3 linked regions of the Verrucomicrobium spinosum DSM 4136 = JCM 18804 genome follow. The protein of the gene in region 1 binds, or shares a complex with, the protein of each later gene. Links are inferred from orthologs where the notes say so. Each region holds a gene or a part of one and is shown on either strand. Other genes may lie near its edges.

Region 1 (7,941 bases):
GATCAATCCTACCACACGTTCCTCCTGGCTCCAGCACAACCCTCTCCCACACGCCCTCCGCCCATGTCCGAACACAAAGCCTTCATCCTGTGGGAAAACACCAGTGCCGAGGGAGAGTTCACCAAGGGACGCTATTCGCGGGAGCACACCTGGAAATTCGACGGCGGCGTCACCGTCCCGGCCTCACCCTCGCCTTCCGTGGTGCGCCCGCCGTTCTCCAATCCCGACTGCGTGGACCCGGAGGAAGCCTTTGTCGCCGCCATCTCCAGCTGCCACATGCTGACCTATCTCTTCCTCGCGGGGCGAAAAGGCTTCCAGGTTGAGCGCTATCAAGATGAAGCCGTCGGCGTCATGACCAAGAACGACACTGGGGTCCCCTGGGTCAGCCACATCACCCTGAACGTCCGCATCCAGTACGGCCCCAACGCCCCGTCACCCGAAGAGGAAGACCACCTCCATCACGAGGCTCACGAGCAGTGCTACATCGCCAACTCCGTGAAGACGGAGATTTTGGTGAAGCCGGTGACTCCGTAAACCAGTGCGTCAGTGGGCGGTACGTCAGTGCGTCAGTAATTCTCTCCCGCGCAGGACGCCCAACCCCACCCAGCACATCCGTTGTCGCGAAGCGTCTTGGAGTGCTGGCGGCTCGACGCCGCTTTCGCCTGCTGACAGAGGATCTCCCTCCCAGGCCTCCCATCAGCTGCCTCGCCCTCAGACACCCATTTCCCCTTCCTGCCCCAACCCCCTTGGGTTGTAGGGCGACCGCTTCGGTTGCCTCATCAGGAGACATTTGTGGCAGGCGGAGCGCCCGCCCTACAGCAATCCCATGTGCAGCCAATAGCAAGCGCTCCGCATGGGACATCTGGCAGGGACCGGGACAAGAATGTCCCTCACTCCCTTTACTGACCGCCCGTACCCCGAAGCGCCCCCCACTTTTCACTTTTTACTCTCAACTTTTTACTTCCTACAAAACAGCATTCCTCTGGAACTCCCGCCGGTACGCCTTCGGCGTCATCCCCATCACGCGCTGGAATTGGCGGTTGAAATTCGCCAGATTCCCAAACCCGCAATCCAGGGCGAGATCTGCAATCTTGATATCCTCCTCCACCAGGCGGGAGCAGGCGCGTCCAATGCGCAACTCATTCACATACTGCGGCAGGGTCTTGCCAGTGCGGGTGCGGAAGAACCGGCTGAAGGCCCCGGGGCTGAGGCTGGCGTGAGCGGCGGCTTCGTCGCGGTCCACCGTCTCCAGGAGATTCCCATGAATGTAGCGGATCGCCCGCTCCATCCTCCCCTGGTCAGATCCCTTGAGTTCTGGCGCATACTGCGGGCTGGCCAGGGACTTCACGTCCTTCGAGTGGGACAGCAGGTCCAGAATGCTCAACAGCTCAATCACACGGGGCAGGCCCTGATTGTCCGCCAGACGGCGCAAACGCTCCGCCACCTCGTTCCGGGTTTTTCCGGTGAAATGCAGTCCGCGACTCGCCCGTTTGAGCAGCTGACGGACGTTTTCGAGCTCCGGTCTTTGCAAAAAGTCATCGCCCATGAAGTTGTCCAGAAAGCGGATGATGATGGCATGAACCGCTTTTCGGGAACGGCCAGCACTCTCATCTTGATGCCAGACGTGGGGCAAATTTGACCCGACCAGGACGAGATCACCGGCGGTCAAGGGAGCCAGGCTGTCGCCTACAACCCTGTAACCACGGCTCTTCAGCACGAGCGTCAGTTGATGTTCCGGATGAAAATGCCATTGGGCGCCGTAATTTGGCCCCTGCACTTCTTCGCAGTGAAATGACTCATGTTCAGACAACGGGACGGTTTCCCGGATCGGTTTTCTGACTTGGTTGGCAGGCTTCATCTGTGACAAAAGTACCGGAAATCATGACACACGGCGTGGAGGGTGCAATGCCGAGGTGATAGCTTCTTTACATGGGCAAAGAGTTCAATATTTCACCAGTCAACGTCCCGCCAGTCGCGACCAAGTACCGTCACATCGCCACCGCTTTGCCCCATCCGGACTCCTTGTCCACCCTGGAGCGATTGCGAACGCTGGAACCCACGTCGATGCGCGGCATGCCGCCCATCGTCTGGGAGCGGGCCGAAGACATTTTTGTCTATGATAAATACGGCAACCGCTGGCTCGACTGGAGCAGCGGCGTGCTCGTGACGAATGCCGGCCACGGCGTGGCAGAGGTGCGGCAGGCCATCATTGACCAGGTGAACAGCGGGCTGCTTCATAACTACGTTTTCCCTAGCGAAGAACGTGCCGAACTGGTGGGCCTCCTTGCCTCACTTGCCCCGGCGGAGCTCAACAAGGTTTTCCTTCTCACCACCGGCTCAGAAGCCACCGAGTGCGCCATCAAACTCTCGCGCGCTCACGGCATCAAGGTCGGCGGTCGCGGCAAGATCGGCATCGTCGGCTTTGAACGCGGCTTCCACGGTCGCACCATGGGCTCCCAGCAGGCAGGCGGCATGGCCGGGCAGAAGAACTGGATCGTCAATGAAGATCCCGCCATCATCAATGTCCCCTTCCCCGATGGCTACTGGCAGCAGGATGTGTCATTTGACTGCTTCCTCGACTCGCTCGCCAAGCAGGGGATGAAGCCCTCAGACATCGCCGGCGTCATTATGGAGACCTATCAGGGCGTAGGCCCTGACTTCGCCCCGGTGGAGTACGTGGCCGAGCTCGCCGCCTGGTGCCGCCAGCATCAGATCGTGCTCACCTTCGACGAAGTGCAGGCCGGATTCGGTCGCACGGGCAAATTCTGGGCGTTCGAGCACTACGGCGTCACTCCAGACATCATCTGCTGCGGCAAGGGCATCAGCAGCTCCCTCCCCCTCTCGGCCGTCCTGGGTAAGAGCGAGATCATGGACCAGTTTGGCCCTGGCTCGATGACCAGCACCCACACCGGCAACCCAGTGTGCTGCGCCGCCGCCACCGCCGCGATCAACAAGCTCCTGCGTGACCACCTCACGGAAAATGCCGCCGAACTGGAGCCCGTCCTCCTCTTTGGGCTGGAGAAGATCAAGGCCAAGCACCCGCTCGTGGTCGGTCACGTCTCGGCCAAGGGGCTGGTCGCTGGCATGCAGACTGTGAAACCTGGCACCTCGGAGCCGGATCACGATCTGGCCCACCGCATCATCGAGCTGTGCTACCAGCGCGGCCTGCTCCTCTTCGCCCCGGTGGGTGCCTGGGGGCAGACGGTCAAGATTTCCCCGCCCCTCTCCATCCCGCAGGAAGCGCTGGAGGAGGGCTTGGAAGTTCTCGCCGCCGCCACCGATCAAGCCATTGCCGAGGCCGCCGGAGTCTCCGCGACCCAGCTCTCGCTGGCCTAGTTGCCGGTCAATTCTCCAGAATTCCCCTCAGGGAGGCAGGCGCTCCGGTGCCTAGCCTCCCTGTCGCTTTGTGACCAGGGGTTGCGGTTTCCCCCATCCCCTGCTAAGCTGCCCCTCCAACGCCAAACTCTAACTACATGGGACTTTTCAGCAAACGCTCAGTCAGTGACCTCGGTGAGAAGAAGAAGGACATGCCTGAGGGATTGTGGGTGAAGTGCCCTTCCTGCGGAGAGAGCCTCTACGAATCCGCCCTGGCCAAGAATCTCCGGGTCTGCACGCATTGCGGCCATCATTTCACGATGAGCTCAGGGGAGCGCATCGCTGCACTCGTCGATGACGGCACGTTCGAAGAAATCGACGCCAACCTCGACTCCGTCAACGCCCTTGGTTTCAAGGACTACCTCGCCAAAGTGAAGGCCTACCAGGTCAAGACCGGTCTCAAGGAGGCCGTCGTCACCGGCCGGGCCAAGATCGAAGGCACCCCCGTGGTGCTGGCCATCATGGACTTCCGCTTCCTCGGTGCCAGCATGGGCAGCGTGGTGGGGGAAAAGATCACCCGTGCCATCGAGACTGCCACCCGCGAGAAGTGCTCCGTCATCATCTTCAGCGCCTCCGGCGGTGCCCGTATGCATGAGGGCATTCTCAGCCTCATGCAGATGGCCAAGACCTGCGGTGCCCTGGCCCGCCATGGCGAGGCCAAACTGCCCTACATCTCCGTACTCACCCACCCCACCACCGGGGGCGTGACCGCCAGCTTCGCCACCGTGGGCGACCTTATCCTGGCCGAACCCAAGTGCATGATCGGCTTCGCCGGTCCGCGCGTGGTCAAGGAAACCACCCACAGCGACCTCCCGCCCGGCTTCCAGACCGCCGAGTTCATGATGGAACACGGCCTCGTGGACATGATCGTTCAGCGCCCCGTCATGCGCGAGACCCTCGCCAAGCTGCTCAAGTACGTGCAGCAGGAGAAGAAGGCGGCGTAGGCGGGCAAGAGGGCCATTCTGTTTAACCACAGAGGCACAGAGAACACAGAGGGAATGATTTTTTAGACAGAATTAACAAAATTTACAAAATTGGTTTTTGAGTTCAGCTCCGCCAATCAGAAGCTGAACCCTAATTCCGTTAATTCTGTTAATTCTGTCTAAACCTCAGTTGCATTCCCTCTGTGTTCTCTGTGCCTCTGTGGTTTAAATAAGCCGTCCTCCCTCACCCCAGTATTTCCTTGATCACATGGCCGTGCACGTCGGTCAGACGGCGGTCGATGCCGTTGTGGCGGACGGTCAGTCTTTCGTGATCGATGCCCAGCAGGTGCAGCATGGTGGCGTGGATGTCATACACCTGCGTGGGGTGATCCCGGTCCAGCGGCTTGTAGCCCCATTGATCGCTTTCGCCATAGGTCACGCCGCCCTGAATGCCGCCACCGCAGAGCCAGTTGGTGAAACAGTACGGATTGTGATCCCGCCCTGAGCCGCCTTGCGTGGAGGGCATACGGCCAAACTCGGTGGTCCAGAGGATCAGTGTATCCTCCAGCAGGCCACGTTGTTTGAGATCCAGGATGAGGGCGCTCACCGCCTTGGCCATGCCCCAAGCCAGCGGCCCATGATCCCGCTCGACGTCTTCATGGCTGTCCCAGTTGCGTCGTGGAAAGCCATTGTCGTTGCCGCTCCAGATCTGCACAAAACGGACGCCGCGCTCCAGCAGGCGACGCGCCGTGAGACACTTGCGCCCCATGCAGTCGGCCTCCTCGGCAGGATTGATCTCCGTGGGCCACACCTTGCGATGCTCCTGGATGCCGTACATTTCCTTGATCCGCGTAGGCTCGCCCGAGATATCGAGCGCCTCAGGGGCGGCCAGTTGCATCTTCGCCGCCAGTTCATAGCTGCGGATGCGGGAGTCCAGACGCGGGTCCCCACCATGCAGCGCCGCATGCTGACGGTTCAAGCGGCTTAACAGATCCTGCCCCGCCACCTCGGACCGGGCGCTGACATAAGTTCCCGACTTGTGCGGATAGAGATCCGCAATGGGCACCTCGGCACCGGGATAGATGATGGTGCCCGCATGCTGGGAAGGAAGGAACGCCGCATCCCAGTTCTTGGGCCCGTTGGAAGCGAACCCGCGATGATCCGGCAGCACCACAAAGGAGGGCAGGTTCTCGCTAAGCGATCCCAGTCCGTAACTCACCCACGAGCCCATGCCGGGAAATCCCGGCAGGTTGAATCCCGTGGCCTGGAGCAGTGTGCCCTGCGAGTGCACCCCTGTCTTGCCCACCAGATTGTGCACAAACGCCATGTCATCCACGCAGGCCCCCAGCGGGGCCACCGCCTCACTCAGCATCTTGCCGCTTCCGCCGTAGGGCTTGAAGTCCCACACCGGCTTCTTCCAGGGACCCAGACCATTTTGAAACGCCTCCACCGGCTCGCCAAAGTCCGAGGCTTCGCCGTGGTGCTTGATGAGCGCGGGCTTGTAGTCAAAAAGATCGATGTGGCTCGCGGCCCCCGCCATGAAGAGCTGCACCACCCGCTTCGCCCGCGGGGCACGCATGGGTGCCCGCCCTTCTGCCGACGCTTTTGCGTGAAGCGACTCACTCTGCAGGAGCGATCCCAGCGCCAGCAGACCGAACCCCTGCCCACTGGCCGCCAGCAGATCCCGGCGGCTCAGAGTTCTTGGTGATAACATCGATGGCTTCTTCATGGGCGTTGCATAAAGGGATCAATCCACGAACGTGAACTCATTCAGGTTCAAGATAAGGCGGCAGGTGTTGGGCAGGCCATGTTGAGTCGCGTGAGACACCAGTGCCGTCACCTCCTCGCCGGTGGGTTCGCGACCCAGCGCCAGCACAAAAGCACGGCTCACCTGTTGATCAGGGTCCTTTGCCTCCCTGGTCACCCGCCCAGCGAAGTGCTCCGCCATCGCCACCGTCAGCCCGTTGTTGAGCATGGCCAGCGCCTGCAACGGAGAAAGACTCTCGTTGCGCTTGTCCACCCGCATGGAGGGATCCGCGCAGTCCAGCACCGTCATGAAGGGCTGCTGCTGGCTGCGCACGATGAAGCGGTAGATGCTGCGCCGATGGCTGCGCGGATCATTGGGATCATGCAGATGATACTGATAGTGCGGCGAGTGCTCCGGCTTCTCGATCACGAAGTCCTGGAACGACGGTCCGCCCATCGTCAGATCCAGCCGTCCGCTCACGGAGAGGATGGCATCCCGCACTGCCTCCGCCTCCAGCTTGCGCCGGTTCTGCCGCCAGAGCAGCCGGTTGTCCGCATCCACCGTGGTCGCCCGCTCTGCAACGTCCGGCGTGGCATCACTCTGCTGCCGGTAGGTGCGGCTCATGACGATGAGCTTGTGAAGTGATTTCACAGAACCCTTCAAGTCATCGCGGAAGGTGCGCGCCAGCCAGTCCAGCAATTCCGGATGGCTGGGCGTGCCCCCCATGCGACCGAAGTCATTGGGCGTATCCACCAGACCGCGGCCAAAGTGATACTGCCAGACCCGGTTCACCATGCTGCGCCAAAAGAGGGCATTGTCCCGGCTCGTGATCCATTGCGCCAGAGCCACCCGCCGGGCTCCTTCGTCATCCGCATCGGCACAGGCGAACTTGCCCGCCAGAGCATCGAATGCCGCGATGCCGCCCGGTGCCATCAGCTTGTCCGGTGTCTTCACATCCCCGCGCTTCAGCAGAGCAATGGGCCGGGGTTTGCCGCCAGAAGGCCCCGTCCCGGTAAACGTGCCAGTCCCGTAGTGCACGGTCCCGGCATAGACCACCTGCGGCGCGGGCATGGCGGCCAGTTCCCGGTTGATGCCCCCCACCTTTTCCCGCGTCACTGCCAGCTCCTTCAGTTCCTCCGGCTTGGCATGCTTGGCCAGAAGGGCTTTGCGCTGCGCCTCCAGATCCGCCAGCAGCCGCGGATCGTTGCCGGGCTCGAACCCCGGGGCGACGCCGTCGATCAGATTCGCCCTGGCCCAGCGCGGCGGTGCCTCAATGACATCCCGTGAGGTGATCGCCCCCCCAGTGGCGAGGTTGTTTCCTTGCTCATCCAGCACCTGGAGTTCCGCCAGCGCCAGCATGTAGTCCTGCTTCCGCTCCGCCAGTCTTGTGGCGGTGAAGCGGACGTAGCGCCCTTTGGCACTCTCCAGCTTGAGCGTCTGCAAGGCCGTTCCAGGACGCGGCTGATCTTCCGCATCGCGATGCGCCGCCGCCGTCACCTGACCTGCGGCAAAGGCAGGATCATCACTGATCTCCACGCGATACCGCACCGGGAATCCAAACCCAGCGCCGATGCCGTTGAAGTCATCATAGCAAGGTGCCAGCACCACGCGGTCCACCGCCGTGGAGCGCCCCAGGTCCACCTGCACCCATTTCACCTCGTCACGGGATGCTGCCAGCGCGCTGTGATAACCAAACTTCGGGCTCGCATTCCCCTTGGTGGCCTTGCGTGCCTCGGAGATCCGGGCATCCAGTGTGGCGAGCTCCGGCCCGGCCTTGTCTTGGAGGCTCTTCTCCAGCTTTTTCTGCCGATCGCTCAGCTGCCGCTGTTGGAACTCCAGTTCCGCTCGCTTCTGAGTCAGCACGGGATCCGCGTAGTATTTCTTGTCTGCCCGGTC
Region 2 (7,527 bases), 3.4 Mb from region 1 along the record:
GATTCGCAGCGCCGGTCTGAGCGTCCCTCTGGGCAACTATCACAATCTGGACGACGACCAGAATGTCTCTGCCGAATATGTGATGCTTGAAGACGTGAAAGCCACGGTGAATCTGGTGGTGGCCCTGGTGGGCACCGAGCATCAGGGGCTTGGTGAGCGCACCCTTGAAGAGCGTGTGACCCTTCGCATGAAGGAGTACAAGAAGCACCTTGAGGCGTCCAATGCCAAGTTCGAAGAGACTTTGGTCTGATTTTCAGATCGCTCGTCAGGCAGCCAGCCACAGCTTCAGCAGGCTCAGGGTCACGGTGGTCGTGAGCATGCTGACCAAGGTGGTGTAGTACACGGAAGAGGTGGCGAATGAGACATCGCCACCAAATTCATGCGCAAGCAGGGCTGTGTTCACGGCCGTGGGAGCCCCCGTCGCGAGGACCAGAGAAGCTGCTACCGCCGGAGGAAATCCCATGATTTGAGTCAGCCCAAGAGCCAGTAGAGGGCTAAGAATGAGGCGAATGCCCAGAGCGGCAAACAGCGGAGCGCGGAAGGGGGCGGGGCGGGTCTGAGACATCTGGACCCCCAGGGTGAGGAGGGCAAATCCCACCAAAGCGGCCTGGAGCAGATCCAGTGGCTGCCAGAGCCATGTCACCTCCTGAAGGTGAAGCCCGGTGGATTTGGCCAGCACTCCAGCAAGCAGGGCGTAGAGCGTGGGTTGCCTCAGCATTCCATTGAGCGCCCGCCAGTGCGCCCCCGGCTTTTCACCGCGCTCCTGAGCGAGAAAGAGACCGATTGTGAAAGTGGCAACATTCATCGTTGCCAGGACATAAACTTGAACTGCGGCACCCTCATGGCCAAAAGCCAGCGTCACCAGGGGTAGGCCATAATTTCCACAGTTGTAGAACATGGTGGCCAAGCGCAAAGCCTGCCGCTGTTGCGAGTGCATTTTGAGGACTCTGGCTGCAATTGTGCTACAGATGAACATGAGGGTGATGGTGGCCAGGGTGAACCCCACAATCTGCAACGCTTCGTGACCGGCCAGTTCGGTGTCGAGCACCCGGGTGAAGATGAAAGCTGGTACCAGAAGATAGATGTTCAGTTTGACCAGAGTCTCCAGATGGAGCCGGAATTTCCGGTCCAAGAGCCATCCCAGACCCACCACAAAGAAAATGGGAGCGCAAACATTCAGGAAGAGGTCAAAGAACATCTCCGCAGATTCAAGGGGGCCAGCTCCGCATTCAAGAGCGATCTGATGGAATCCCCCTCGCAAATCCAAGCCTCAAAAAACGCTAGCCACGAAGCCATTCCGCACTACCCTCTGCCTCCCACCTAGAAATGCATTCTGAGTTCGATTTTCAGTACACGATCGAAAACACGAAGGTTCTTCACGAGCCTGATCGTCGCATTGATACTTTTGGCACCACCCAGTTCGAGTTTCAACTGGTGACCGAACTCATGGACTCCACCAATGTGACGCGAGTGCGCCAAGGCCGGATCGAGGCGGAACGCCCCATGATCGTCACCCCTACGGTGACAGACGACTGGAGTTTCGAGGGATTCGGAGCCGAGGCGGAGGCTTTTGGCCAGTGGGTGAAGAACCACCTCAAGGATCTTGCGATCCTGCGCTACAGGTTCAATTTTAAGCGTACCACCGTGAGCGAGGAGATCGTTCATGAGTCATTTGCCACTGTGTGCGACAAGTTGCTGACCGAGCAGCGCGCCTCTGGCAATCCCATGCGAGCCATCATTCAGGGTGTTGACGACACCTGGGAGATCTCGCTGCTGAGGTTCTTTTTCGAAATGATTGAGAAGTCCCAAAATATCAACATGTTCGATTTCAAGCGTCGGGGCCTGCTAGGCTGAGCTGATGCCACGGATACGATGAGCCGATTTAAAATCCTCGTCTTCCTTCTTGCGGTGGGTATCGCAGGTTCGGTGCTTGCTGCCGCTTACTGGTACTACACTCGTGTCCTCGGGCATGAGACGGTGGTTCAGGGCCAGATCAAGAAAATGCAGGGCAAGCACACTAGTCTGCCGGATCCAGGGGTGCGCCGTTTTGATGAAGCAATGGAATTCATCAACGCCTCGAACTACGCGGAGGGGCGAAAGGCGCTCTATCGTCTGCTGGACAGCTTTCCTGAGACCTCCGCAGGGCCTGAGGCCCGCCGGATCATTGGCGAGCTGAACATGGACATGCTTTTCTCCCAGGAGGCCAATCCGCAGAGAAAGGACTACATCGTTCAGCCGGGCGACTCGATGGGGCTCATCGCCCGCAAAAACCAGACGAGCGTGGAATGCATCATGCGGGCCAATGGCATGCTGAGCACCAATCTGCAGCCTGGAGATCACCTGTTCGTTTTTCCCCTGGACTTTGAGATCGTGGTGGACATCTCTTCCAAGACCGTCCAGCTCTGGCGCGGGACCCGGGAGAAGGGCTACTTCTTCAAGGAATATCAGGCTCTGGAAGTCCGCCTGCCCCCTGGGATGAAGGCACCCGCCGAGACCGTGATCCAGGCAAAAAGCGCCTGGCACAATGGCAAGGCCGTGACCTCGGAGAATCCTCTTTTCATCAGTGCTGACAAATGGCTGGTTGGTCACAAGACCGGATTTAATCTCCGGGGGCTGCCCAAGGCGAAGCCGCTTGTTGATAAGACGACGACACCCTCCCAGCCCGCTGCGGCGACCAAAGGGAAGTCCAAAGGCGGCTCAAAGGCTGCCAATAAAGTTGTGGACGACGACGATGATGATGGCCTGGCGGGCATCCCGGAAACCGGGGTGTTTCTGGCCCGGGAGGACATTGAAGAGCTGTTCACAATCGTCCGCACGCAGACGAAGTTGTTTGTCGCGCGCTAACCTTAAATTCAACTTTTTGTCAGCAACATGAAACAAGTTTTGGAATTTGAAAAACCGCTCGTCAAGGCGCGGGAAGAGCTGGAAGAGCTGCGCCGCAAGCAGGCTCTGAAGAACACGAGCAAAGTCACGCTTGCGATTGCCGATCTCGAGAAGAAACTGGCGGAGCTACAGGAGGAAACCTACGCCAACCTCAGCCCGTGGCAGCGGGTGCAAATCGCGCGCCACATCCAGCGCCCGTATATGCTTGACTACGCCAGACTCTGTTTTGACGAGTTTGTCGAGTTGCATGGGGATCGTCACATTGGCGATGACAATGCGATGCCCGCAGGGTTCGCCACACTCAATGGCCAGCGAGTGATGCTGATCGGTCAGCAAAAGGGTCGCGACACCAAGGAAAACCTGCTCCGCAACTTCGGCAGCGCCCATCCGGAAGGGTACCGCAAGGCCCTCAGGCTCATGCGCATGGCGGAGAAGTTCGGTCTGCCGGTCATCTGCATGATCGACACCCCGGGGGCCTTTCCGGGCATTGGGGCGGAGGAGCGCAACATCGCGGAGGCCATTGCCTTCAACCTGCTGGAAATGATGAAAATCCGCACACCAATGGTTTCAGTGGTGATTGGTGAAGGCGGTTCCGGTGGGGCCTTGGGCATCGGTGTGACGGACCGAGTCATGATGTTGGAGAACGCCTACTACTCGGTGATTTCACCAGAAGGCTGTGCCGCCATTCTTTGGAAACACCGGCAGCATGCTCCGGAGGCAGCCCAGGCCCTGAAACTTAGCGCCCCTGACCTCATGGATCTCGGGATCATAGACCATATTGTCCCTGAGCCCCATGGTGGTGCCCACAACGACCACCACGCTGTCGCAGCCTCGCTGAAATCTGCCCTTGTGTCCGCCTTGGCGGAACTGACCCCGCTGGGTACGGAAGAGCTGCTCCAAAAGCGGTATGAGAAGTTCCGCTCCTACGGCAAGTTTACCGAAGGCGAGTAAGGTCAGCCTGTCCCTAAGTCGTGGGTGACGGAAACGTGATCCACGGCTTGATACACCGTCCCTGAACGGAGTAGAGTAGTGCATGGCAGAAGGGGATAGCGCCGTCACAGGCTCAGCACTGAAGGGCGAAGTTGTTTACTTTTATGCCTTCGACATTGCTTACGAGTTGCGGCGACCTGGGTTGACGCATCTCCTTGGTAAGCCGTTGGTGGCCCAGCATGTGGGCGTCTCGAAGCGGAGCCCACGCCAGCAGCTTTTCTATCAGCCGAGGATGGCCAGGCTGGAACCTCTGGATCTGCCGCTTGAGGGAGGCAGAGTGGTGAAGGTAGGGCGCTCGGTGAAGGTGCTGCCCATCGGGGCGATCAGTCTGACACTGAGAGTCTCCTTTGAAGTGGATCGCCTGGAGGACCTTAGCCAGTTCCATCGGTCCCAATTTGCAGGGGGGGCTCTGCAACGGCACGCCAGGGAGCTTTCCGAGATTCTCAGGCAGGAACTTGGGACAGTGGCGGTGCGCCCCGTCGAGGTGCTTCAGGAGGAAGAGGCCTACACGGTGTTCTGCGTGGAGTCTCCCGGCGGTTTTGCGGGAGGGCAGTGGTTCAATGCAGAGGAGTGGTTTCGTGTCAATCGGAGGATCATCGCAACGCTCATCACCCAGGAAACCTCTGACCCGCCGTTGTCGCACCAGGAGGCACTCGAATCCACCAGCAAGCACCTTTCTTACTACCAGTCTGACCTGATCGTTGTGGACTGGGACGCTGCCCTCATCGTGGATCGGCCAGCGGACTTTGAGGAATCTCTGTTTGTGATGGAGCTTGCCAACGTCCAGCTCGAGGAACTGGAGGCTTACGACCAGCTCATCGACACAGCGTTGGAACGTTCCTACGCCGACCTCCAGCGTCCTCCCCGCATTCGGGATCACAAGCGGCTTCTGCCCCATCTGCGGGAGGTGCGCATCGATCTGGCTCGTTTTAGCGATGAGCTTTCCAACATCACGAAGTTCTTCGGTGACTGGCATCTGGCTAGACTCTACGACACGGTCTCCCGCCGCTTCCACCTGCCAGACTGGCATCGCAGCATCGACGAAAAGCTGAAGACGCTTGATGACTTGTACGAGATGCTCAAACAGGAGCAGAATCACCGCATCATGTTGGTGCTGGAGGCGTCCATTGTCCTGATGTTTGTGATTGATATCGTGCTGCTCCTCGCAGAACTCGCCAAGTAGTCGGGATTTGCGTGGATCTGGGCTGTGAAAGGGCCCTTTGGCGCAGGGGATCGGACTGCTCGTTGGGTGCACAACCTGCTCGCATTTTCCCGCTCCATACGTAACGTCAGAGGATGCGCCCCCGCAGACCCATTTCTGGTGTCACATTTGCCCGTTTCCTGCCCTGGCTGAAGCAGCTGGCTGTAGCGGTATTGTGCCTTTGTGTCCTGACCTCCTGCCTTGAGAAGCTCAAGGAATTCCTCCCCAAGCCCCCTCCACCCGCACCGCCGCCGCCGGTGGAAGCGCCGCTCTCGGCCGAGGAAGAGAGACTCCAGCAGACGCTGGAGAATGGCAAGATGTTCGCAGCGGATGGCAGCGAGATCGAGGTGCCCAAGGCAGAGCTTTTTGAGCTGAACAAGTCAGCGCTGGTCTCCATCATGTGTTACCATGACTTCGCGGAGAAATCCTCCCGGAGTGATATGGTCATCACTGCCACCACCTTCCGGACGCAGATGCAGGCTCTCAAGGACGCCAAGATCCCGGTAATTCCTCTTGCAGATGTCCTTGCTTGGAAGCGCGGAGAGAAAAACATCCCTGAAGAGTCAGTGGTCATCACAATGGATGATGGCTGGCTGGGGGTGCATGAGTACTGCTTCCCGATTCTGAAGGAGTTCAACTACCCGTTCACGGTGTATCTCTACAAGAACTACGTGAACCGCGGCGGTCGATCTCTGACGCTCGACCAGATTCGCGAGATGATGAAGTACGGTGCCGAGTTGGGCAGCCATAGCGTGTCTCACCAGGCCCTCACTGCCCGGCATGGCAAGACGGACGAGCAGTACCACAAGTGGCTGGAAGTCGAAATTGTGGAATCAAAGAAGTTCCTCGAGGAGACCTTTGGCGTTCCCTGTAGAACCTTCGCTTATCCGTATGGCAACAAGTCTGACGAGATCGCCCAGATGTGTCTGGATGCTGGCTACGAAGCTGCAGTCACGGTGAATCCGCAAAAGACGACCTGGGACACTCCCAATGGCAAGCTCCCGCGCTTCGTGCAGATTGGCGACAAAGACGTGAACTTCCGCCTGGCTACGAACTTCCGCGGAGGTGGTGGCAACATCGCCGACAGCAAGTTCCTAAAAACCGACGAAGTGGACGAACATGGCAACAAGCTCGTTGTGCTACAGCCCCAGCCGGGAGCTACCATCGCAGATCGCAGGCCTTTGATCGAGGCCAATCTAGCCCGGGTGGGGCCTGTGCTGCCGGACAGCCTGGCTCTCCGCGTCAGTGGCTTCGGGCTTGTCCCTGTGGAGTTCGATCCCGCAACGCAGACGGTGCGGTTCCGTGTGCCGCAGATGTTGCGTTTGGAGGAATGCACCGCCCAGCTTTCTTTCCGCCGCGCCAGCGCAGACAAGGCTGAGGTCCTCAGCTGGAAGTTCAAAGTGGACCAGAGCTCATCATACCAACCGGCCGCCGGCTCGGCTGCCACGGCCACTCCTCCTCCCGCGCCCAAAGCTTAATTTCCCATCGCGGCAACAGCCAACCGGCTCCTCCTCCATACTCTTTTCATCTGCCATGTTCGAAGCACTCCAGGAAAAACTCGAAGGCGCTTTCAAAAAGCTCCGCGGTCACAGCAAGATCAGTGAATCCAACATCAGCGATTCGATGCGTGAAATTCGCATGGGATTGCTGGAGGCAGATGTGGACTTCAAGGTGGCCAAGGATCTTGTCGAGAACGTCAAGACCAAGGCACTGGGGGAGGAAGTGCTGCGGACCGTTTCCCCCAGTCAGCAGATCGTCAAGATCTTCCACGACGAACTGGTCGTCCTGTTGGGCGAAGGGACTGCCACTCTGGATTTGAATCCTCCGCAGCGCCTGCTTATCGCGGGTTTGAACGGGGCAGGTAAGACCACCACTTCAGGCAAGCTGGCGGCCCTTTTGAAAAAGCAGGGCAAGAAGCCCCTGCTGGTTGCGTGTGACGTGTTCCGGCCTGCGGCCGTGAAGCAACTCGTGGTGCTGGGCGAGAGCATCGGGGTGCCGGTGTTCCAGCCAGAGGAAGGGGAGAAGGACGCCGTGCGTGCCGCAAAGCAGGGCCTGGAGTGGGTGGAGAAACAGGGGGGAGGTATTGCCATCTTTGACACCGCCGGTCGTCAGGAAGTGGACGAGGGCCTCCTGGAAGAACTGATCAAGATCAAAAACGTAGTGCAGCCGCGTGAAGTCTTGCTCGTGGCAGACGCGGCCACCGGTCAGCAGGCAGTGAGCGTGGCCAAGACCTTTAATGACGCCATCGGGATCACCGGCCTCGTCATGACGAAGCTGGATGGCGATGCTCGTGGCGGGGCGTTGCTTTCCATGAAACAGGTCACCGGATGCCCGGTGAAGTTTGTGGGCATGGGGGAGAAGATTGACCAGCTGGAAGTCTTCCACCCTGATCGCATGGCTCAGCGCATACTCGGCATGGGGGATGTCGTCTCACTCGTGGAGAAGGCCGCAGA
Region 3 (7,635 bases), 860 kb from region 1 along the record:
GGCCCCCACGTGGGCGCCGTAGATCTTTTCCAACGAAACCCGCTCGCGGGTGTGGATGTTCTCCAGGTACTTGGGCCGGTGGCGGCACTCGATGATCTCCGCCACCCGGTTGTACTTGCGCAGCTCACGGATGATCTCGGTGTTGTCCGAGCTGTCGCACTTGGTGAGGAAGATGTAGCTGGCGCGCTTCAGATGGCGCGGGGGTTCCCGCAGGGTGCCACGGGGCAGCAGGAAACCGTTGCCCCAGGGGGCGGTTCGGTCAATCAACACCATGTCCAGCCGGTGCTTGAGCCGCACGTACTGCAGCCCGTCATCCAGCAGGAGCACATCCGAGTTGAACTGCCTGATGGCATACAGACCGGCCTTCACGCGGTCCTTGTCCACCACCACCGGCACGCCGGGCAGGTTGCTCGCCAGCATGAAGGGCTCATCCCCGGCCGTGTGACTGTCCAGCAGCACGCGCTCTCCATTGCTGACCACCCGGGGCGGATTTTGCGGCAGCTCCTCGCCCCGGATGCGGGCCAGCCACTTGGTCCAGAAACGCACCCGCCTCTGCCGCTTGCTCTTGTAGCCGCGGCTGAGAATGGCCACGTTGCGCCCTTCCTTCTGCAAGGCCCTCGCCAGCAGCTCAGCCACCGGCGTCTTGCCCGTGCCGCCCACCGTCAGGTTGCCGATGCTGATGACCGGCACGCCCACATGATGGTCACGGATGTAGCGCTCCCGATAGAGCTTGATGCGCAACTGCACCGCGCCGGCATAGATCCATGACAGCCCGTGCAACATGAACCGGGCCAGACTTTCCTTGAACCCCTGCTTGTTGTGCAGGATGACCTCAATGGCCCACTGCTCCAGGTCTTCAAGTTGGTCTTTGAGATCCATGATCAGGTGAGAGTAACAAATGCTTCGGGCGACACCACCCTCACTGGAGAGGCAGCAAAGTCTGCAAGGTTTCGCGTCACAATGACCTGCGCTTCTGCCGCCTCAGCAGTGGCAACTTGCATGGCGTCTTCAAAATCCCCCATGCCCAACGCAAACGCCCGCTCAAGATGCACAGTGCCGCTGGCGTCGTGCAAGCCAGGGCGCTTTAGCGCGACGTCCAGCAGAATGTTGGCATCCAAAAAAACTCGCACGGGCTTACCTCAAGTGTTTTTGAGTGAGATAATCCAAGCGCGAATCGCTATCGCAGTCATCCAGCGTGAACCTTCCCGACCATTGCGCCAGGAATTGCTTCACCGGCTCAACGCTGCTGCTGAAATCACCCGCAGCCCGCTCCGCGATGTGCAGCGTCACAACCCCGTCGTGGACGATGCCTTCGACCTTGTCACCTTCGTGCAAGTCCAGGCCAACCAGGATATCCGCGGGAAAGGTGGCATTGACCATAACGTGAACGCGTCTGCTTAAATCGAGTATCGCGGCGGCTGGGCTCAAGTCAACCTTGGGAGACCACACTCGCCCCCACGTTGTCGGCAGGCACCACCACCGTACGGCCGGTGGCCCCGGTCTGCACCAGGGCATTTTTCATGGCCTGGGCGATGGACTCCGTATCCTCCGCGGTGGCGAGGCAGGCGATGGTGGAGCCGGAACCGCTCAGGTAGCCGCCGATGGCCCCGGCCTTCACCCCGGCACCGATGGCCTCAAAGAGGCCGGGCACCAGGTGCCGACGGTAGGGCTGGTGCAGGAAGTCCTCCAAGGAATCGCCAATGCGCTCATACTCGCCCGTGGCGAAGGCGGCCACGAGGGTGCAGGCGTTGGCGGTATTCCGGGCGGCGTCATGGTGCGGCACGCTTTCTGGCAAGGCGCTGCGGGCGTGCACAGTCTCGACCTCGAAGTCAGGAATGAGCAGCACGGCCTTCAGGCGGGGCTGAACCTCAAACCGGAACCACTGCCGGCTGTTGGCCAGGGCAAAGCCACCAAACACCGCCGGAGCCACGTTGTCGGGATGGCCTTCTGCCTCCGAGCAGAGGGCAAAGAGCTGCTGCTTGTTCAGCGGCCTCCCGCAGAGTTCATTCAACCCCATCAGGACGCCAAGCCGTACCGTGACGCTGCTGCCCAGACCACGGGACTGCGGCACATCGCCACCGATGGACCAGGAGAACGCAAAAGGCGCGGCCGCGACGTCCCGCTGCTGGAAGAACAAGGCGGCAATGGTCTCCACCATCGCGTGATGCGGCTCAATGCGCGGCGCCCCTTCCAACCGGGTCACGGTGACCTGATTGTAAAGCGAGAGCGCCAGGCCCAGACAATCATAGCCCGGACCGATGTTGGCCGATGTGGCAGGCACAGAGATGGTGACAGAAGAAGACACGCCGCATAAAAGACCAATCAGTGGCAAAGGCAAACAACAGCACCCGGGGTGACGACAAAAAAAGGCACCTCGGGAAGACCCAAGGTGCCTCGAAGGCGTATCGCGATGTTCTCGCCTAGCCCTTCAGACCTTCCTGGCGGAGGAAGTTCTCCACCCAGGTGATGTCGTACTTGGCATTCTGGAAATCGCTCGTCATGATGATCTTGCTCTGCAGCGGGATCGTCGTTTTGATGCCGTGAATCATGAACTCGCCCAGGGCACGCCGCATGCGGCGGATGGCGATGTCACGCGTGGCACCGGTGACGATGAGCTTGGCGATCATCGAGTCATAGTACGGAGGCACCGTGTAGCCAGAGTACACGTGGGTATCCACGCGCACACCACGTCCACCAGGGGCATACCAGTGATTGATCTTGCCTGGGCTGGGGGCGAAGTTGCGGTCTGGATCCTCTGCGTTGATGCGGCACTCGATGGAGTGGGCACGGGGCGTGTTCTTCAGCACGTGCTCAGAGATGGGCAGGCCCGCCGCGATGCGGATCTGCTCCTTGATCAGGTCGCAGCCGTACACCTCTTCGGTGATGGGGTGCTCCACCTGAATGCGGGTGTTCATCTCCATGAAGTAGAAATTCTTCCCTTCATTGTCCACGAGGTACTCGATGGTGCCGCAGTTCTCGTAGCCGATCTCTTTGCAGAGCTTGACCGTGGCTTCACCCATGGCCTGGCGGATCTCGTCAGAGATCTTCGGAGAGGGGCACTCCTCGATGATCTTCTGGTTGCGGCGCTGCATGGAGCAGTCGCGCTCACCCAGGTGAACGACGTTGCCGTGGCTGTCCGCCACGACCTGGAACTCGATGTGGTGCGGGCGCTCCACGAGCTTCTCCATGTACACGGAGCCGTCACCGAAGCACTTGAGCGCCTCCATGCTGGCCTGCTGGAAGCTGGAGCGGAGCGTGGCCTCATTGAGCACCGGGCGCATGCCGCGACCACCACCACCGGCGGAGGCCTTGATCATGACGGGATAACCAATGCGGCGGGCAATCTCAAAAGCCTGCTCCTCGGTCTCGATGATGCCATCAGACCCAGGCGTGATCGGCACACCCAGGCGGCGGGCTGTGGCACGGGCGGTGTTTTTATCGCCCATCATGCTGATCACCTCGGGCGAGGGCCCGATGAACTTGATCTTGCAGCGCTGGCAGATTTCCGCGAACTCGGCCTTCTCACTGAGGAAGCCATAGCCGGGGTGGATGGCGTCCACGTTGGCAATCTCCGCCGCGCTGATGATGCGGGGGATCTTGAGGTAACTCTCAGAGCTGGGACCAGGCCCGATACAGATGGCCTCATCCGCGAGATGCACGTGCATGGAGTCCACGTCCGCCTCGGAGTAGACCGCCACCGTTTTTACATCCAGCTCTTTGCAGGCGCGGATGACGCGCAGGGCGATTTCACCACGGTTGGCGACAAGAACTTTTCGAAACATTTCGGTGTGGGAGAGAAAGGAAGGGGCGGGGCGTCAGTCTGGCTGCGTTGATTCTGTCCCTGCCCCCGGACTCACCAGAGCGTGAGCAATACGGAGGTTCTGGCGAAGGTTGAGGCGAGCTTACTTGAGCTCGAAGAGGGGCTGACCGTACTGCACCGGCCTCGTGTCATCCACCAGGACGCGGGCGATGGTGCCACGGGCTTCTGCCTTGATTTCGTTCATGACCTTCATCGCCTCGATGATGCAGACCACCGTGTTCTCATCCACGGTGTCGCCCACGTTGACGAACAGCTTCTCATTCGGGCCAGGAGCGCGATAGAAGGTGCCCACCATCGGGGAGTTGATCGTCGGGCCGGCAGGCTCGGAGGCAGCAGGTGCCGCCGCAGCGGGTGCCGGGGCTGCCGCAGGGGCAGCGGAAACAGGAGCGGCGGCAGGTGCCGTCGCATAGGGGGCCGCCACGGTCGTTACCCCGGCGGAAATGGGCATCTTGGAAAGGAGATCTTTGGCGGCCTCAATGTCAGAGCCGCGACGCAGCTTGATCTTGAACGAGCCATGTTCCAGATGGAAAACGGACAGGTCGTTCTTGCTCATCAAATCCACGATTTGCCGGATTTCTTTGAGATCCAGACCCGGAGCGTCTTTCGTTTGGTTGGAGTTGTCTTCCATGTAGGGCAATGTTCGGAAGCTGTGATAGGAAGCGAGGATATGGGGATTGGCAAGGAAAAAGGGACCCGGGGTCCCTCCCCCCCTGTTCTGCCGCCCCGCCTGAGGCTGAGGAACTCCGGGTCAATCCGGCAGCGCGCGCACCTCTCCCACCCTTCCGCCCAAATTTCCATAACGATGGTAATCGCAGCTCAGGCTCTGCTCGCGGACATACCAGAGCAGTTCCAGGCGCCCCTCCATGAGCACGGGCACATCCGCCACAAAGATCTGCTGCGCCGCAGCCGCCCGACGCACGGCCACCGGCACATCCTGAGGCCTCGCGTACCGGAGGCGCTCCGTCTTTCGCTCCCTGATTACCTGCACCAAATCCGCATCACTCTCCTCCACAAACTTTATGCCGGACTCCCACCCGGCCGTGGCCTCCCGCAGGCGGCTCAAGGGCCGCCACTCCGTCCCAGGAGGCACGCTTAGGGTGAGATCACAACCTGCCACGCGCCCTGCGGCAACGCGGGCAAATAAATCGAAAGGTGTATCCGCGGCCGTCACGCGGATGCGCAGATTTTTCACCGGGAGATAGCGACGCAGATTGTCCTGCCCCAGCAGACGAAAGGTGTCGTGCTCCTGGGAGAACTCAGTCGTCCAGGCCCGCTCGTAGCTGGAGAAGGCCGCCACCAGGCGGCTGTTCTCCATGAGGTTCAGCGTGTCCCAGCCCTGGAGCGCCTCCAGGAAACGCCCGAGCTCCGACCCGGGACGCGGGGCGGCTGGGAGGGCCGGCACCGTCTCACGAAAATCCATGAACTGAGCAACATAGTTGGGGCCGCCCGCCTTGATCCCGGCACCAAAGGCACTCTTGCCCATGCCGCCAAACGGTTGGCGCAGCACCACAGCCCCCACCGTTGTGCGGTTGATGTAGAGATTGCCCGCCTGCACCCCTTGCCGCCATTCGTCTTGCTCCCGGTCATCCAGGCTCTCCAGACCACTGGTCAGGCCGTACCCTGTGGCATTGACCAGCTCGATGGCTTCAGACAGTTTCTCAAACCGCATCACCCCCAGCACCGGCCCGAAGAACTCAGTGAGATGCGTCACGCTCCCAGGCTGCACGCCCCACTTCACGCCGGGAGTCCACAGGTGCGGATTGCCATCGAGGCAGCGCGGCGCGGGAGCCCAGGATTCCCCCGGCTCCAGCGTCGTCAGGGCGGTTTGGAGCTCACCCGTAGGAGGGCGGATCAGCGGCCCCATCTTGGTAGAGAGCTCCCAGGCGGACCCCACCCGCAAGCTCATGACCGCCTCCCCCAGCCCCCGCTTGAATTCCGGGTCGTCATACACCTCCGCCTCCAGCAGCAGCAGGGACGTGGCAGAGCACTTTTGCCCGCTATGGCTGAAGGCGGAATGCAGCACGTTCTTGATGGCCTGATCGCGATCCGCCATGGCGGTGACGATGGTGGCATTTTTACCGCCCGTCTCCGCCACCAGATGCATCCCGGGTTTTGCCTCCAGCATGGCCAGCGCAGTGGCCGTGCCGCCTGTGAGAATGACGGAGTCCACACCGGGATGCTGCACCAGCCGCGCAGCATCCGCCCCGCTACAGGGCAGGAATTGCAACGTCTTCCGCGACACCCCAGCCCTCCAGAAACACTGGCAGAGCTCCCACGCTGGCACCACCGCATCCGAAGCCGGCTTGAGAATCACCGTATTCCCCGCTGCGAGAGCGGCCGCCACACCCCCGCAGGGGATGGCGATCGGGAAGTTCCAGGGGGAGACCACCACCACCACGCCCTTTCCCCTGGCCTCCACGTGAGGTCCGAGCTGCTCAGAGAAATACTGTGCCGACCTCGCATAGTACTCCACGAAGTCCACCGCCTCACTCACCTCGGGATCCGACTCAGCGAAGACCTTCCCCGTATTTGCCAGCGCCGCCGTCATCAGATGCCCCCGCGCCTTGCGGATCTCATGCGCCACGCGTTTCAGGAAGTCCGTGCGCGCCGCCGGGGTCAGGGCGCGCCAGCCGTCCTCATCCTTGACCGCAGCTTCCACCGCATCATCAATCTCATCCGCAGCCGGAAGACTTACCTCCCCCAATGGGTGGCCCGGGCGCGACGGATCCACCAGGGGGCGCGTCTTTCTGCCGCTGCTGATCTCACGTCCAGCCACCGCAAACGGCACCCCATACCAGCCCTCCCGGGCTGCATCCAGCAGTCGAGCCGCCCACCCGCCATTCTGCGGCAGGCTCCAGTCCGTGTCCGGTTCGTTCACAAACTCGCGCATCTCCCGCGGGATAACCGGCAGGGCCCGGTCCTGGATGCGGCGCGGCGCGTCCGAAAGCACCGGCAGGAGGGAGAATGACTCCACGAACCCGCCGGAGAGCAGCTTCCACGCAGGGCTGCCGGGTTCGAGGTGAAACGCATGGCGCAGGAAGTTCTCCCCGCCCGTGTTCTCATCCAGCCGCCGGATCAGGTAGCCGATGGCGCTGACGAACTGCTCCTTCCCGCACGCCGGGGCATAGAGCAGCAGGTTGGAGATCTTCTCCAGGAGCGCGCGGCGCTGGGGGTTGGCCATGCCTTCCAGCATCTCAAACTGCACGCGGTCCAGCGCCCGCCCCTCCCCCACCAGCACCAGGGCGTAGGCGACATCAAAGAGATTGTGTGAAGCGATGCCGAGACGCACCGCCGCGAGGTTCTCCGGCCGGAAACCCTCGTGCAACAGGCGCTTGTAGTTCGCGTCCGTCTCCAGCTTGCTCTTGTAGGGAGCCTGGGGCCAGCCGCGGATGGAGGCCTCCACCCGCTCCATCTCCAGGTTCGCGCCTTTAACAATCCGCAGCGTCACAGGCGCACCGCCCGCCGCCACCCGGCGTCGGGCCCATTCGTTGATCCGCCGTTGCCACTGGGCAGAGTCCGGAATGTAGGCCTGCAGAGCCAGGCCCGCCGCCACCTTCTCCAGACCGGGCCGGTCCAGCGTGCGCATGAAGGCCTCGCAGGTCAGGCTGAGGTCACGGTACTCCTCCATGTCGAGATACAGGAACTTGGGCACGCGAATGCCGTCCGGGCGGAGAAAGACATGCTCCTGCGCCGTCCGGTAGAGCTTCTCCAACCGGTCACAAAGCACGCCCAGCGTGTGCTCCCGCGCCAGTGGCGACATCTGGGAGTAGAGCGTGGAGATCTTGACGGAGAACACCTCCGTCTCCGGTGAGCGC

The links. The genes of interacting proteins can lie anywhere in the genome.
Region 2: the proteins of accD (region 1) and VSP_RS15225 are in contact, whole or in part, in a solved structure (PDB 8UXZ), measured with the Escherichia coli proteins. The link is inferred for Verrucomicrobium spinosum DSM 4136 = JCM 18804 from one-to-one orthologs.
Region 3: the proteins of accD (region 1) and accB are in contact, whole or in part, in a solved structure (PDB 8UXZ), measured with the Escherichia coli proteins. The link is inferred for Verrucomicrobium spinosum DSM 4136 = JCM 18804 from one-to-one orthologs.

Annotation. Positions count from the first base shown.
Region 1 is NZ_ABIZ01000001.1:393,124-401,064, reverse strand. What follows is about bases 2,623-5,396. They hold accD (acetyl-CoA carboxylase, carboxyltransferase subunit beta), read left to right. Parts: upstream 2,623-3,473; coding sequence 3,474-4,319; downstream 4,320-5,396. Other genes in these bases: VSP_RS01475 (DUF1501 domain-containing protein), read right to left, coding at 4,543-5,396; VSP_RS01485 (aspartate aminotransferase family protein), read left to right, coding at 2,623-3,336. In the rest of the region: VSP_RS01495 (OsmC family protein), read left to right, coding at 64-534; VSP_RS01490 (AraC family transcriptional regulator), read right to left, coding at 965-1,717; more of VSP_RS01485, read left to right, coding at 1,930-2,622; more of VSP_RS01475, read right to left, coding at 5,397-6,027; VSP_RS01470 (DUF1553 domain-containing protein), read right to left, coding at 6,046-7,941.
Region 2 is NZ_ABIZ01000001.1:3,779,631-3,787,157, forward strand. The notes cover bases 2,104-4,852. They hold VSP_RS15225 (acetyl-CoA carboxylase carboxyltransferase subunit alpha), read left to right. Parts: upstream 2,104-2,871; coding sequence 2,872-3,834; downstream 3,835-4,852. Other genes in these bases: VSP_RS15220 (LysM peptidoglycan-binding domain-containing protein), read left to right, coding at 2,104-2,844; VSP_RS15230 (RMD1 family protein), read left to right, coding at 3,917-4,852. Also shown: VSP_RS15205 (M20/M25/M40 family metallo-hydrolase), read left to right, coding at 1-250; VSP_RS15210 (AEC family transporter), read right to left, coding at 266-1,198; VSP_RS15215 (hypothetical protein), read left to right, coding at 1,327-1,854; more of VSP_RS15220, read left to right, coding at 1,873-2,103; more of VSP_RS15230, read left to right, coding at 4,853-5,056; VSP_RS15235 (polysaccharide deacetylase family protein), read left to right, coding at 5,170-6,552; ffh (signal recognition particle protein), read left to right, coding at 6,608-7,527. UniProt on the Escherichia coli protein: Component of the acetyl coenzyme A carboxylase (ACC) complex. First, biotin carboxylase catalyzes the carboxylation of biotin on its carrier protein (BCCP) and then the CO(2) group is transferred by the carboxyltransferase to acetyl-CoA to form malonyl-CoA.
Region 3 is NZ_ABIZ01000001.1:1,256,806-1,264,440, reverse strand. Bases 2,676-5,532 are described here. They hold accB (acetyl-CoA carboxylase biotin carboxyl carrier protein), read right to left. Parts: upstream 4,449-5,532; coding sequence 3,903-4,448; downstream 2,676-3,902. Other genes in these bases: VSP_RS04905 (proline dehydrogenase family protein), read right to left, coding at 4,569-5,532; accC (acetyl-CoA carboxylase biotin carboxylase subunit), read right to left, coding at 2,676-3,782. Also shown: lpxK (tetraacyldisaccharide 4'-kinase), read right to left, coding at 1-879; VSP_RS33910 (PIN domain-containing protein), read right to left, coding at 882-1,130; VSP_RS04925 (hypothetical protein), read right to left, coding at 1,135-1,380; thrB (homoserine kinase), read right to left, coding at 1,430-2,305; more of accC, read right to left, coding at 2,421-2,675; more of VSP_RS04905, read right to left, coding at 5,533-7,635. UniProt on the Escherichia coli protein: This protein is a component of the acetyl coenzyme A carboxylase complex; first, biotin carboxylase catalyzes the carboxylation of the carrier protein and then the transcarboxylase transfers the carboxyl group to form malonyl-CoA.